DNA from 3 places in the Mycobacterium sp. D16R24 genome. Region 3 is predicted to be linked to each of the others. Evidence: predicted binding sites of a transcription regulator. Region 3 holds the regulator's gene; each other region holds the start of a gene.
What was found. The regulator LexA, encoded in region 3, represses DNA repair genes until DNA is damaged. The targets are predictions, from matches to a motif close to CGAACANNTGTTCG.
Positions count from the first base shown of each region.

Region 1: a site for LexA is predicted at 1,890-1,903, ahead of cofD (2-phospho-L-lactate transferase). Genes of this name have one in related genera too.
Region 2: a site for LexA is predicted at 2,441-2,454, ahead of B4383_RS03690 (error-prone DNA polymerase). Genes of this name have one in related genera too.

Region 1 is NZ_MAEV01000019.1:115,067-119,221, forward strand. It holds gene B4383_RS17485 (phosphomannomutase/phosphoglucomutase) at 1-212, opposite strand, end outside; gene B4383_RS17490 (DUF3499 domain-containing protein) at 357-767, opposite strand; gene B4383_RS17495 (metallopeptidase family protein) at 920-1,420, shown strand; gene B4383_RS17500 (WhiB family transcriptional regulator) at 1,442-1,696, opposite strand; gene cofD (2-phospho-L-lactate transferase) at 2,086-3,054, shown strand; gene B4383_RS17515 (coenzyme F420-0:L-glutamate ligase) at 3,051-4,155, shown strand, end outside.
Region 2 is NZ_MAEV01000004.1:250,234-254,388, forward strand. It holds gene B4383_RS03670 (SDR family oxidoreductase) at 1-880, opposite strand, end outside; gene B4383_RS03675 (hypothetical protein) at 1,010-1,471, shown strand; gene B4383_RS03680 (PH domain-containing protein) at 1,498-1,995, shown strand; gene B4383_RS03685 (hypothetical protein) at 2,212-2,349, opposite strand; gene B4383_RS03690 (error-prone DNA polymerase) at 2,468-4,155, shown strand, end outside.
Region 3 is NZ_MAEV01000002.1:145,446-149,600, forward strand. It holds gene B4383_RS01730 (molybdopterin-dependent oxidoreductase) at 1-348, opposite strand, end outside; gene B4383_RS01735 (acyl-CoA dehydrogenase family protein) at 459-1,613, shown strand; gene B4383_RS01740 (GNAT family N-acetyltransferase) at 1,620-2,165, shown strand; gene lexA (transcriptional repressor LexA) at 2,162-2,836, opposite strand; gene B4383_RS01750 (LysM peptidoglycan-binding domain-containing protein) at 3,066-3,575, shown strand; gene nrdR (transcriptional regulator NrdR) at 3,706-4,155, shown strand, end outside.

The DNA.
Region 1 (4,155 bases), on a different contig from region 3:
AATGCCTGCGCCAGACCGGGCGACGAGTCCCGCATGTCGCGACCCACCACGATCCGCAGCGGTGTACCAACGTCCACCCGCTCGGCCTTGACCAGCCGCGCGAACGAGGAACCCACGTCGAAGACAAAGGACTCGTCGAGCTGCTCGCCCAGGAGGCCACGAACGTCGTACGCCTTGATGACTGCGTGGACAGCGTCGGCGGACCGGGCCATGACGAGAGTGCTCCTATTGATCTATCGAGAGAGGGGGACGTTAGGTGTCGCTGGCCAGCCTAGTGGTCGGCGAGTATCCAACGTGAACGTCCGGCGAGAGGCTACAGAATGTCATCGGGCCGAGCCGAAACTACCTGATCAGAATCACTCGGCTGGATCAGGCAGAACGCGCAGGTGTCCACGGCGCCGCCCGACCGGAGCCGGATGCACGGGCCTGGGGGCAGCCGAGGTGGCGGGCGACCCCATATCGAGTGCCGGCTCGCTGAATCCAGCAGCGGCCACCCGGACACCGGCAGGTTCCCGCACCGCGTCGGCCAGGGCAACCAGGTCGTCATCCTCGGGATTCGACGGCAAGGGGCCGTTGTACCGGACGAGCTCCCACCCACGGGGCGCGGTGATCCGGCTCGCGTGCTGCGCGCACAGATCCCACGAATGCGGCTCGCTGGACGTGGCCAGCGGCCCGACCACGGCCGTCGAATCCGCGTAGACGAACGTCAACGTCGCCACGGCGGGACTCGGGCACCCGGGCCGACAGCAACGACGGGGGGCTCTCACAAACGTTGAGGCTAGCGTGCGCAAACACGTTCCGACCCGCAGACACGCGCTGTGAACCGACCGAGACCCTCCGGTGATCGGGCAGAGACCCCGGGGTGACCGGCTCGTTGTGATTCGTCAGCCACAGCAGCCACACCGTTACCATTTCTCGTATGTCACGTGACGGACGGCGCGGCGGCTCGGCTAGCGGGTCGAGCTCGCAGGGCTCTCGAAGGGGGCGCGATTTCCGCGGCCCCCTCCTACCGCCGACCGTTCCCGGCTGGCGCTCACGCGCCGAGCGTTTCGATATGGCGGTCCTGGAGGCCTACGAGCCGATCGAACGGGCGTGGCAGTCACGATTGGAAGGTCTGGATGTCGCGGTCGATGAGATTCCACGCATCCAGCCCAAGGATCCCGAGTCTGTGCAGTGGCCGCCGGAGGTCATCGCGGACGGACCGATTCCGCTGGCAAGGCTGATTCCCGCCGGTGTGGACACCCGGGGTAACACCACCCGGGCGCGAATTGTCCTGTTCCGCAAGCCGATCGAATTGCGCGCGAAGAAATCTGGAGATTTGTCGGATCTCCTGCACGATCTACTGGTCGCGCAGGTTGCCACCCACTTGGGGGTGGAGCCGTCGGTGATCGACCCATCCATCACCGACGAGGGCGATTAACCCGCCCAGTCGAACATGGAGCTAGATGATGCCCCGCTTCAGGCGACGGCGCTCACGCTCGGACAGCCCACCCCAGATGCCGAACCGCTCGTCGTTGGCCAGCGCGGACTCAAGGCACTCGTCCTTGACCTCGCAGCCCTGGCAGATGCGCTTGGCCTCGCGAGTCGACCCACCCTTCTCAGGGAAGAACGCCTCGGGATCGGTCTGTGCGCACAGCGCCTTCTCTTGCCACTGATCGTCAGCTACACCGATCAGTGCATCAAAATCGTTCTGCACCAACGTCAGATGCGGACGTGCGGGCGGCAAGCCCGTCGCACCCGTGCCAACGCCGGAACTCAGCTCGTCGTGTACGCCAAATTCATTGCGCCCGAACAGCATCGTCCCGCCTCCTCACTGTTCCTCTTGCATCCCAATACAGCTCGTAATGCCCGGTTTCGTGCCACATCGTCGTTTCTCGGCCATTTCCATTCGAACATCTGATCGAATCTCGGTCTGCGCCTGTAACTTCCAAACCCAGCCCGAGGAATGACACTGGTGTGATTACACACGTGTTCGCTGCCGGGGTCAAGCGAAGGACGAAAATTCATACCATCTGCGACCGACAAAATCGGCGTGGCGCCCTCGTGGCGTGTCGCATCATTGCCGGCGCACTAGTCTGGGTCAGCGTGAAACTCACCGTCCTCGTCGGCGGCGTCGGCGGAGCGCGCTTCCTGCTCGGCGTCCAGCGCTTGCTCGGATCAGACTCCAGCAAGCATCAGATAAGCGCCATCGTGAACATTGGCGACGACGCCTGGATGCATGGCGTCAGGATCTGCCCTGACCTGGACACCTGCATGTACACCCTGGGCGGAGGGGTCGACCCGGAGCGGGGCTGGGGACACCGCGGCGAGACCTGGAACGCCATGGAGGAGCTAGCGGCCTACGGCGCCCAGCCCGACTGGTTCTCGCTCGGCGACAGGGACCTGGCCACTCACCTGATACGCAGTCAAATGCTGCGAGCCGGTTACCCGCTATCAGCGGTCACCGAAGCGTTATGCAATCGATGGCAGCCCGGAGTCCGGCTGTTACCCGCCAGCGATGACCGCTGCGAGACCCATGTGGTGATCACCGACCCCGCCGACGGACAGCAGCGTGCCATCCACTTTCAACAGTGGTGGGTACAACACCGCGCGCAGGTTCCCACGCACAGCTTCGCGTTCGTCGGCGCGGACGAAGCAAAGGCTGGGCCGGGTGTTGCCGAGGCCATTGGCGAAGCCGATGTCGTCTTGCTGGCTCCGTCCAATCCGGTGGTGAGCATCGGGGCGGTTCTGGCGGTCGGCGGAGTTCGCGGAGCGCTCCGCACAACCCCCGCTCCGGTCATCGGGTACTCCCCGATCGTGTCCGGCAAGCCGCTCCGCGGAATGGCCGATGAATGTTTGCGCGTGATCGGTGTCGAGGTGAGCTCGCAAGGTGTCGGGGAACACTTCGGCGCCCGTTCACAGACCGGCATCCTGGATGGCTGGCTCGTCGGCGAGGGTGACGCCGCTCACATTGCGGGAGTTCAGGTACGGTCAGTTCCGCTGCTCATGACCAACCCGGACGCGACGGCGGCAATGGTGCGTGCGGGACTTGACCTGGCCGGAGTTACCCTATGACCTTAACTGCGGATTCCCCTGCACCGGAACATGGTTCAGCGGCTCCGGTAGAGATATTACCCGTTCCGGGCCTGCCGGAATTCCGCCCTGGTGACGACGTCGCCGGGGCCATCGCCGAGTCAGCGCCGTGGGTCCGCGACGGCGATGTGATCGTGATCACTAGCAAGATCATCTCCAAGGCCGAGGGCCGAATCGTCGCCGCGCCCACCGACCCCGAGGCTCGAGACGCCTTACGGCGCAAATTGATCGACTCCGAATCGGTCCGCGTGCTGGCCCGCAAGGGCAAGACGCTGATCACCGAGAACACCATTGGCATCGTGCAGGCCGCGGCTGGAATCGACGCATCCAATGTTGATACTGCTGAACTCGTGCTGCTTCCCGTTGACCCCGATGCCAGCGCGACGGCGGTGCGGGCCGCACTGTCGCGCCGACTGGGTGTGAACGTAGCTGTGGTGATCACCGACACCATGGGCCGGGCCTGGCGCAACGGCCAGACCGATGCGGCCATCGGCTCTTCCGGCATCTCCGTCCTCTACGGCTACGCCGGTGCAAAAGATAAGCACGGTAACGAGCTTCAGGTGACCGAGGTGGCCATCGTCGATGAAATCGCCGCTGCCGCCGACCTTGTCAAGGGCAAGCTCACCGACGTGCCCGTCGCGGTGGTGCGCGGCCTGTCGGTGTCCGATGACGGCAGCGCAGCCCGCGATCTCCGGCGCTCGGGCCCGGACGACCTGTTCTGGCTCGGCACCGCAGAGGCCTTGGAGCAGGGACGCCGCGATGCGGTGCTGGTGCGCCGCTCCATCCGGCAATTCGCCGACATCGCGGTCGATCCCGACCTGCTACGCGAGGCCATCGGCGAAGCACTAACTGCGCCTGCGCCGCATCACACCCACCCGGTGCGATTCGTGTGGGTGCGGGATCCGGCGAAACGACGTGCACTGCTGGACGCCATGAAGGATGCGTGGGCCGTCGACCTGAGTGGGGACGGCCGCACCCCCGAGTCCGTGGAGAAGCGGGTGGCACGCGGACAGATCCTCTATGACGCGCCGCAGGTCGTGATTCCATTCCTGGTACCCGACGGTGCACATGACTATCCCGACG
Region 2 (4,155 bases), on a different contig from region 3:
CCATGTTGCGCCAGACCTTGAGTGTGCCGCGTGCCCGCAGAAACGGGGTGGCCATGGCATGGGGAAGCGAGCCACGCACGGGTGGCAGACCGGCAGCGGGGGCAATGCCTGAGTAGATATCGCGCAGGTAGGTCACCTCGGGATTGGTCAGGTGGAAGGCCTGCCCATCACGGCCCTCCTGGTGCATCAGCTCGACGGTCGCGTCGACGACGTAATCGACCGGAACGATGTTGGAGCGCCCGGCCTTTGGCAGCATCATCGGTGTGAACCGGGGCAGGCGGGCAAGCTTGGCGAACACCCCGAAGAAGTAGTACGGGCCGTCGATCTTGTCCATCTCGCCGGTCTTGGAATCGCCGACCACGACGGCAGGCCGGTAAATCCGGAAGTGCAGGCCGGGTTCCGAGCGCACCAGCAACTCTGCCTCGAACTTGGTCTGGTGATATGGCGTCGGCAGATCCTGGTTGACGTCGAAGTCTTCCTCGGTGAACTCGCCCTCGTAACTGCCCGCGACCGCGATGGAAGAGATGTGGTGCAGGGTGGCACCGGTGCGTTTGGCCAGCGCGATGACCGATCGGGTGCCCTCCACGTTCGCGGCGCGCTGTGCCTTGTCGTCCACGGTGATGTCATAGATCGCGGCACAGTGCACGATGTGATCGGCGGTGACCGGATCCCCGTCGGCGGGCAGGCCCAGATCGGGCTGAGTGAGGTCACCCACCAGCGGCTGCACGCGATCGTCCCATTGTTCGGCGAGCTTCTCGAACCGCGAGAGGGATTCACGCCGCACCAGGACGGCGACCTCGGCGCCCGGCTGGGTCTCGAGAATTCGGGACACGATCCGTCGTCCGATGAAGCCGGTGCCGCCGGTAACGATGTATTTCACGTGCTACCTCTGAGACTGTTAGGCCGCTTATCGGCCCGGTTGGAGTCATCGTTGCCGTTTTGGGGTGTTTCGTCAACGCTGTGTGACAAGTTCGTCATTGGGGAGTTAGCCATGGGGGATACTCCAGGAATGTCGCGCATCCAGGTGTTCAGTGCTGCCCGGACCACGGGCAGTGCTGCCTGGTGGACGTGCGTGGTAGCCGTGCTGGTGAACCGGGGGCTCGACCCTCGGGGCTGGGATTTCGGTTGGACCGCGTACACACCGCTGACCGATGGTGCGCCGCGCCGCTATGCCGACTACGTCACGTCGTTCGACCCCACCGTGCAGCTGGTGGGCGTGGTCGTGTTCGCCGCGTTTTCGATCGTGGTGGTCTCGGCCGTCGTCGAGATGGTGATCATTCGGCAGTGGCGGGCCGTGGTGACAGTTGTTATCCCATTCATCTCGATGGGGGTGATTGGCTACGCGTTCGGTGGCATCGACAGTACGGTCATCTGGTCGCCGACTGCGATTCTGGTATTCGTCCTTGCGGCCGTGGCGATACGGCAGGTGTGGATGCGTCGGTTCGCTCCGACGATGGGGGATGAACGGTGATCGATACGGTGTCCACGACGCCTGTGATGCCGATTGTGCCGGTCGGGCGCGGCGCCAGCAGATCGGCGCCTGTGCTCTGGGCCATCCAATACGCAGTGGCCTGCATCCCTCTGGTTGCCGTGGTCGCGGCGGTATGGGCCGTGACGGCGCCGCCCGCGCACGCGAGCACCCCGTTGCAGCATGCGGTGGGCGTGTTGGGGCTGCTGTGCATCGCCGGTGCGGTGGCGTGGGTGATCCTTCGGCCCCTGCAGCGCTATCGCGCATATCGGTGGGGTGTCCTCGACGACGACCTGGTCTATATCGCATCGAAGACGTTGTGGCTCAAATCTTTCTGGGTCATTCCGTTTGCTTTGGTGCGGACTGTGGAACTGCGGCAAGACCCACTGTCGCGATCCTTGGGGCTGGCGATGGTGGTGGTGCGGGCGGACCAGGGGGAGCTGCGGATCGTGGGCCTGGATGTCGAGACCGCGCGCGAGGTCGTCGAGAGGCTGTTCGAGCTGGTGGATGAGGCTTCGGTATATTAATAACGCGACGTTGCTCCCGGCCTACCGCGAGGTCGCGAGTGTTAACATCGCTGCGCTGCCGTGAACTAAATATGTTCTCCGACAATAATTCTGGTTGTTAACTGGGCTCGGAGATGAGGCGGGCTGATGGAGCGGAAACACGATTATCGAGGGCCTGCCCAATGGGGACCTGCTGTTCAATAGTGTGGGCGGCCGGCTCCGCGCGAAGATCTCGCGTTAGCCCACACTTTCGCTGAGCGAGCGGATCTCCTCGACGGCGCTGGTGAGCGCCGCCGGATCGGGCGACAACCCGGCGAGAATCGTGTGCGCGGCCGAAAGCCCGGCCGCGTCGAGCAGCTGCCCTTCGTTGGTCACCCACGCGCCGCGTGCGGCCCGCGCGGCGTGGGCGTACTCCATCGCGGCGACGGCCAGTAGTCCCGCGACGGAGTCACCCCGGATATGTATACGAACATATGTTCGATAAACTGGTGGAATGGGCTGGTCACAAGGTCCCCCGACCTGGGCGGAAATGGAGCGGGTGCTTGATGGGCGCCCCAACCGTCACGCGCCTCCGGGGGATGGCGGGGATGGTCCGGCGTGGAGCCGAAAGCGCCCACCCTATGAGCCGTCCACCCGTGAGCGCGGACGGTCGGCGGTGCGCTACGCAGAGCTGCACGCACATTCGGCGTTCAGCTTTCTCGACGGCGCCAGCCTGCCGGAGGAGATGGCGCAGGAGGCGTCGCGCCTTGATCTCAAGGCGCTGGCCATCACCGACCACGACGGCTTCTACGGGGTTGTGCGTTTCGCGGAAGCTGCCAAGGAGCTCGGCTTGCCCACCGTGTTCGGCGCGGAACTATCCCTTGGCGGGCAGGGCAATACGGAAGACTCGATACACCTGCTGGTGCTGGCTCGTGGCCAGGAGGGGTACCGGAGGTTGTCGCGGCAGATGGCGACCGCGCACCTGTCTGGTGGTACGCCCAAAGATCGAAAGGGTAAGCCGCGCTATGACCTTGATGCGCTTACCGAGGCAGCGGAAGGGCACTGGCACATCCTGACCGGCTGTCGTAAGGGTCATGTGCGACGGGCGCTTGCCGGCGGCGGCCCCGGTGCGGCTGAGACGGCGCTGGCCGATTTGGTCGATCGGTTCGGGTCCGGTCGCGTCAGCATAGAGCTCAGCAGGCATGGGCATCCGGATGAGGATGACCGCAATGCGATGCTCGCCGCGCTCGCTCCAAGATTTGGTATGGGTGTAATAGCGACCACGGCAGCACATTTCGCGAGACCGGACAATGGAAGGCTGGCGATGGCGATGGCGGCGGTGCGGGCGCGTAAGAGCCTTGATGATGCGGCGGGATGGCTGGACCCGGTGGGCGGCGCACATTTGCGTTCCGGAGACGAGATGGCGCGGTTGTTTTCCCATTGTCCGGAGGTGGTGACGGCGGCCGCCGAGCTGGGGGAGTCATGCGCCTTCGATCTACGGCTCATTGCCCCACAATTGCCGCCGTTCGACGTCCCGTCCGGCCACACCGAGGACAGCTGGTTGCGGCACCTGGCCCTCGATGGTGCCGCACGGCGATATGGTCCTAGGGCGGGCGCGGAGAAGGCCTATGCCCAAATCGAGCGTGAGCTGGATGTCATTGCCCAGCTGAATTTCCCGGGCTATTTCCTGGTGGTGCATGACATCACCCAGTTCTGCCGCCGCAGTGACATCCTGTGCCAGGGCCGTGGTTCCGCTGCCAACTCGGCGGTCTGCTACGCGCTCGGGGTCACCAATGTCGACCCGGTAGCCAATGGCCTGCTCTTCGAACGGTTCCTGTCACCGGCCCGCGATGGGCCGCCGGATATCGACGTCGATATCGAATCGGACGAGCGGGAACAAGCCATCCAGTACGTCTACAACAAGTACGGCCGTGAATACGCCGCTCAGGTGGCCAATGTCATCACCTATCGCGGTCGCATGGCAGTGCGGGACATGGCCAAAGCTCTTGGATTTGCGCAGGGGCAACAGGATGCGTGGAGTAAGCAGCTCGGGCACTGGGGCGGCTTGGCGGATGCGGCAGAAGTCGACGGCATCCCGGCGCAGGTGATCAATCTGGCGGGGCAGATCAAGAATTTTCCCCGGCATATGGGCATCCATTCGGGTGGCATGGTCATCTGTGATCGTCCGCTGGCGGATGTGGT
Region 3 (4,155 bases):
TCCCGCACTGGCCCAGCCGTACGAGCCGCCGTAAATGGCTTCATTGCCGTGAGTGTCGACGATCCGCCGCAGTTCATCGGCGAGCAGTTCGGTGAGCTCGTCCCAGGACACCTCGACGTACTCGTCGGAGCCACGCGCTTTGCTGGGACCGGCTCCTTCCCGCAGCCAGCCGCGGCGTACCGATGGCGCGGTAACTCGCGCCTGGTGGCGGATCGAACCGGGAATGTTCTGCAGCAGCGGGGAGGGATCCAGGTCGGTCGAGATGGGTGTGACGCCAATCACTTCACCGTCGCGGACCTCGGGAGTAAACGCACCCCAGTGAGTATGTGAAAGTGCCAGCTTGGTCACCCTCGCCAGCCTAGGCTTTCTGTCCGTCGAAACCAGGTAGGCGAGTACCAACCGACCAGTGGGTTGGTATACATTCTGCCGAGTACGTAAACCCAAACCGGAAGGTGATCATGGCCGGCGCCGTTAAGTTCAAACGCACCATTTTCGAACCCGAGCACGAACTGTTCCGCGAGTCGTTCAAGACCTTCCTGGAACGGCATGCCGAGCCGTACCGGGAAGAGTGGGACGAGAACAAGATCGTCGACCGCTCTCTCTGGGTCGAGGCGGGCAAACAGGGCTTCCTGGGCACTGACATGCCCGAAGAGTTCGGCGGCGGCGGACTCGTCGATTTCCGCTACAACGCCGTTATCGGCGAAGAGATCACCAAGGCTCGCCAGTCGGGTATCGGTTTCACTTTGCACAACGATGTTGCGGGTCCGTACTTCCGGGATCTGGCCAGTGACGAGCAGAAGGCCCGCTGGTTCCCCGGTTTCTGTTCCGGTGAGCTGATCACGGCCATCGCCATGACTGAGCCGGGCACCGGAAGCGACCTGCAGGGCATCAAGACCCGCGCGGTCAAGGACGGCGACCATTACATTCTCAACGGCTCGAAGACCTTCATCACCAACGGCATCAATGCCGACCTGGTGATCGTGGTCGCACAGACCGACCCCGAAAAGGGTGCGCTGGGCTTCAGCCTCATCGTCGTGGAACGCGGCATGGAGGGCTTCGAGCGCGGCCGCAAGCTCGACAAGATGGGGCTGGACGCTCAGGACACCGCCGAGCTGTCCTTCACCGACGTTCGCGTGCCCGCCGCCAATCTGCTGGGTGATGAGGGCCAGGGCTTCATCTACCTCATGCAGAACCTGCCGCAGGAACGCATGTCGATTGCCGTCGTCGCGGCCGCGGCGATGGAAACCATGCTTGAGGCGACCATCCAGTACACGTCCGAGCGCAAGGCGTTCGGCAAGCCGATCAAGAGCTTCCAGAACAGCCGCTTTGTGCTGGCCGAGCTCGCCACCGATGCCACGATGATCCGGATCATGGTCGACGAGTTCATCACGCTGCTCAACAAGAAGGAATTGAGCGTCGAGCAGGCCGCGATGGCCAAGTGGTACAGCACCGAGAAGCAGGTTCACCTGATTGACCGCTGCCTGCAGCTGCACGGTGGATATGGCTTCATGCGCGAGTACCCGGTTGCCCGGGCATACATGGACTCGCGTATCCAGACGATCTACGGCGGAACCACCGAGATCATGAAGGAGATCATCGGGCGCTCGCTCTAGCGCCTCATGATCATTCGTGATGCGGCCGCCGATGACGCGGCCGCGTGTGCGGCGATCTATGCGCCGTACGTAACGGATACGGCTATCTCATTCGAGGAGGTGCCGCCGTCGGATGCTGTTCTTGCCGAACGCATCCGCACGGCGGCCCATCGGCATGCCTGGCTTGTTGCCGAGGATGGCGGTGAGATCTTGGGCTATGCCTACGCGGTGCCGTGGAAATCGCGGACCGCTTATCAGTGGGCGTGCGAGGTCAGTGTGTACGTGGACGGCACCCGGCAACAGCGCGGGGCGGGCCGCCAGTTGTACACGGCGCTACTCGACCGGCTGCGCTCCCTCGGCTATCGCACCGTGTTGGCGGTTGTCGTGATACCCAATGCGGCGAGTGAAAAGCTGCACCGGGCAATGGGATTCGAGCAGGTCGCGTGCTACCGACGCATCGGCTACAAGTTGGGCGGCTGGCACGACGTGGCGCATTTCCAGCTGTTCTTGCCGTCCCTGGATGATCAGACGGACGATGATTCGGCACCCGGGCCGCCGCCGGGTGTCGGCTAGATCTTGCGCAGGACGGTGACGACCTTGCCGAGGATGGCGGCGTCATTTCCGGGGATCGGCTCGAACAGGGGGTTGTGCGGCATCAGCCAGACCTGACCTGTTGTCCGCTTGAACGTCTTGACGGTCGCTTCACCGTCGATCATCGCCGCCACGATATCGCCGTTGTCGGCGACATTCTGCTGACGGACTACCACCCAGTCGCCATCGCATATCGCGGCGTCAATCATCGATTCGCCGACCACCTTGAGCAGGAACAGCGATCCCTCGCCCACCAGCTCGCGGGGGAGCGGGAACACGTCCTCCACGGCCTCTTCGGCCAGGATGGGACCACCGGCGGCGATACGGCCCAGGACGGGCACGAATGTTGGCTCGGGCAGGTCGCCGGAACCGGCCACGTCCGTGGTCGCCGACTGGCCACGGAAATCATCGATTCCTCGAACATCAACGGCGCGTGGACGATTCGGATCGCGCCGCAGGAAGCCCTTCTGCTCGAGGGTGCGTAGTTGATGGGCGACCGACGATGTCGAGGTGAGCCCGACGGCGTCTCCGATTTCGCGGATGCTCGGGGGGTAGCCCCGCTCATTCACCGATGCGCGGATGACCTCCAGGATGGTCCGCTGGCGCTCGGTCAGTGAACCGGTGGCGGGTCCCTTGCTGGGTGTATCGCTCATGGGCCCGAATCTAGACCTGTCGACGACATTTATCAAACATGTGTTCGATGCGTGTCGCGAATGGCGCCCGATGGGCCGGTTGCGGGTGGCGTTTGCGCAGCTCAAGACCACTTGTCGGTGGCGGATGCTACAAATCGATCACATGTTCGGACATCGAACACATGATCGAGTACATTCGAACATAAGAGCGAACGGGCCTACCGATCGACAGGACAGGAAGGGCATACAGATGAGCACAAACGTTCTCACCACACCGCGTTCTCGCGCTGCCGAGTACGCGTCACGCAATGGCGCCCCGCAGGCACGCGCCTACAGCGCGGAGTACCCGCTGACGCAGCGTCGCGCGCTGCCGGTGCGCACCGTCGCCTATCGCCGGCCTGCCGGTCGGCCGGCTGCCTACAGGGGCAATGGGATCCGGGTCTCGACGGTGCCGCATCGGGTGCATGGTCGGCGCTCGGTGAGCCTCAAGGCGACCATTGTTGTCTCGGTGGGTGCTGCGGTAGCGACGATGTGGCTGCTGATGCTCGGCCAGGTCAGTGCTGCCGGAGTCGGGGGAGTTGGTGTGCCGGAGCGCGTGGCGGTGGTCCAGGTCGCTCCGGGAGAGACCCTGGCCGACGTGGCCTCGCGTGTCGCGCCGGATGCTCCGCGCTCTGCGGTGGTGTCCAAGATCCGTGAACTCAATGAACTCGACTCGGCGACAGTACAAGCCGGTCAGACGCTGGTTTCTCCGGTCGGCTGATCGGCGAACGGGCGTGACCTTCGAACGTGTGGGAGCACGGGTATCCTCGAGACCGGTCTGGGCGCGCTGCGCTGTGTGTCAGCCCACCCAGCCCAGTGACTTGGAGTCCAGAACCGGCGAAGGAGCAGTAATGCACTGTCCGTTCTGCCGTCATCCTGACTCGCGCGTTGTCGATTCCCGTGAGGCGGATGAGGGTCAGGCGATACGTCGACGGCGATCGTGCCCGGAGTGCGGCCGTCGCTTCACCACTGTCGAGACCGCGGTGCTGGCCGTTGTGAAGCGCAGCGGTGTCACCGAGCCGTTCAGTCGCGACAAGGTCATCAAGGGCGTGCGCAGGGCCTGTCAGGGCCGTGCTGTCGATGATGATGCGCTGAATCTGCTTGCCCAGCAGGTAGAAGATGCTGTCCGGGCCGCCGGGTCCCCGGAGATTCCCAGTAATGAGGTGGGCCTGGCCATCCTGGGCCCGCTACGTGACCTGGACGAGGTCGCATATCTGCGCTTCGCCTCGGTCTATCGCGGATTCAGCTCCGCCGATGACTTTGAACGCGAGATCGCCGCATTGCGCGCGCATCGGGACGCG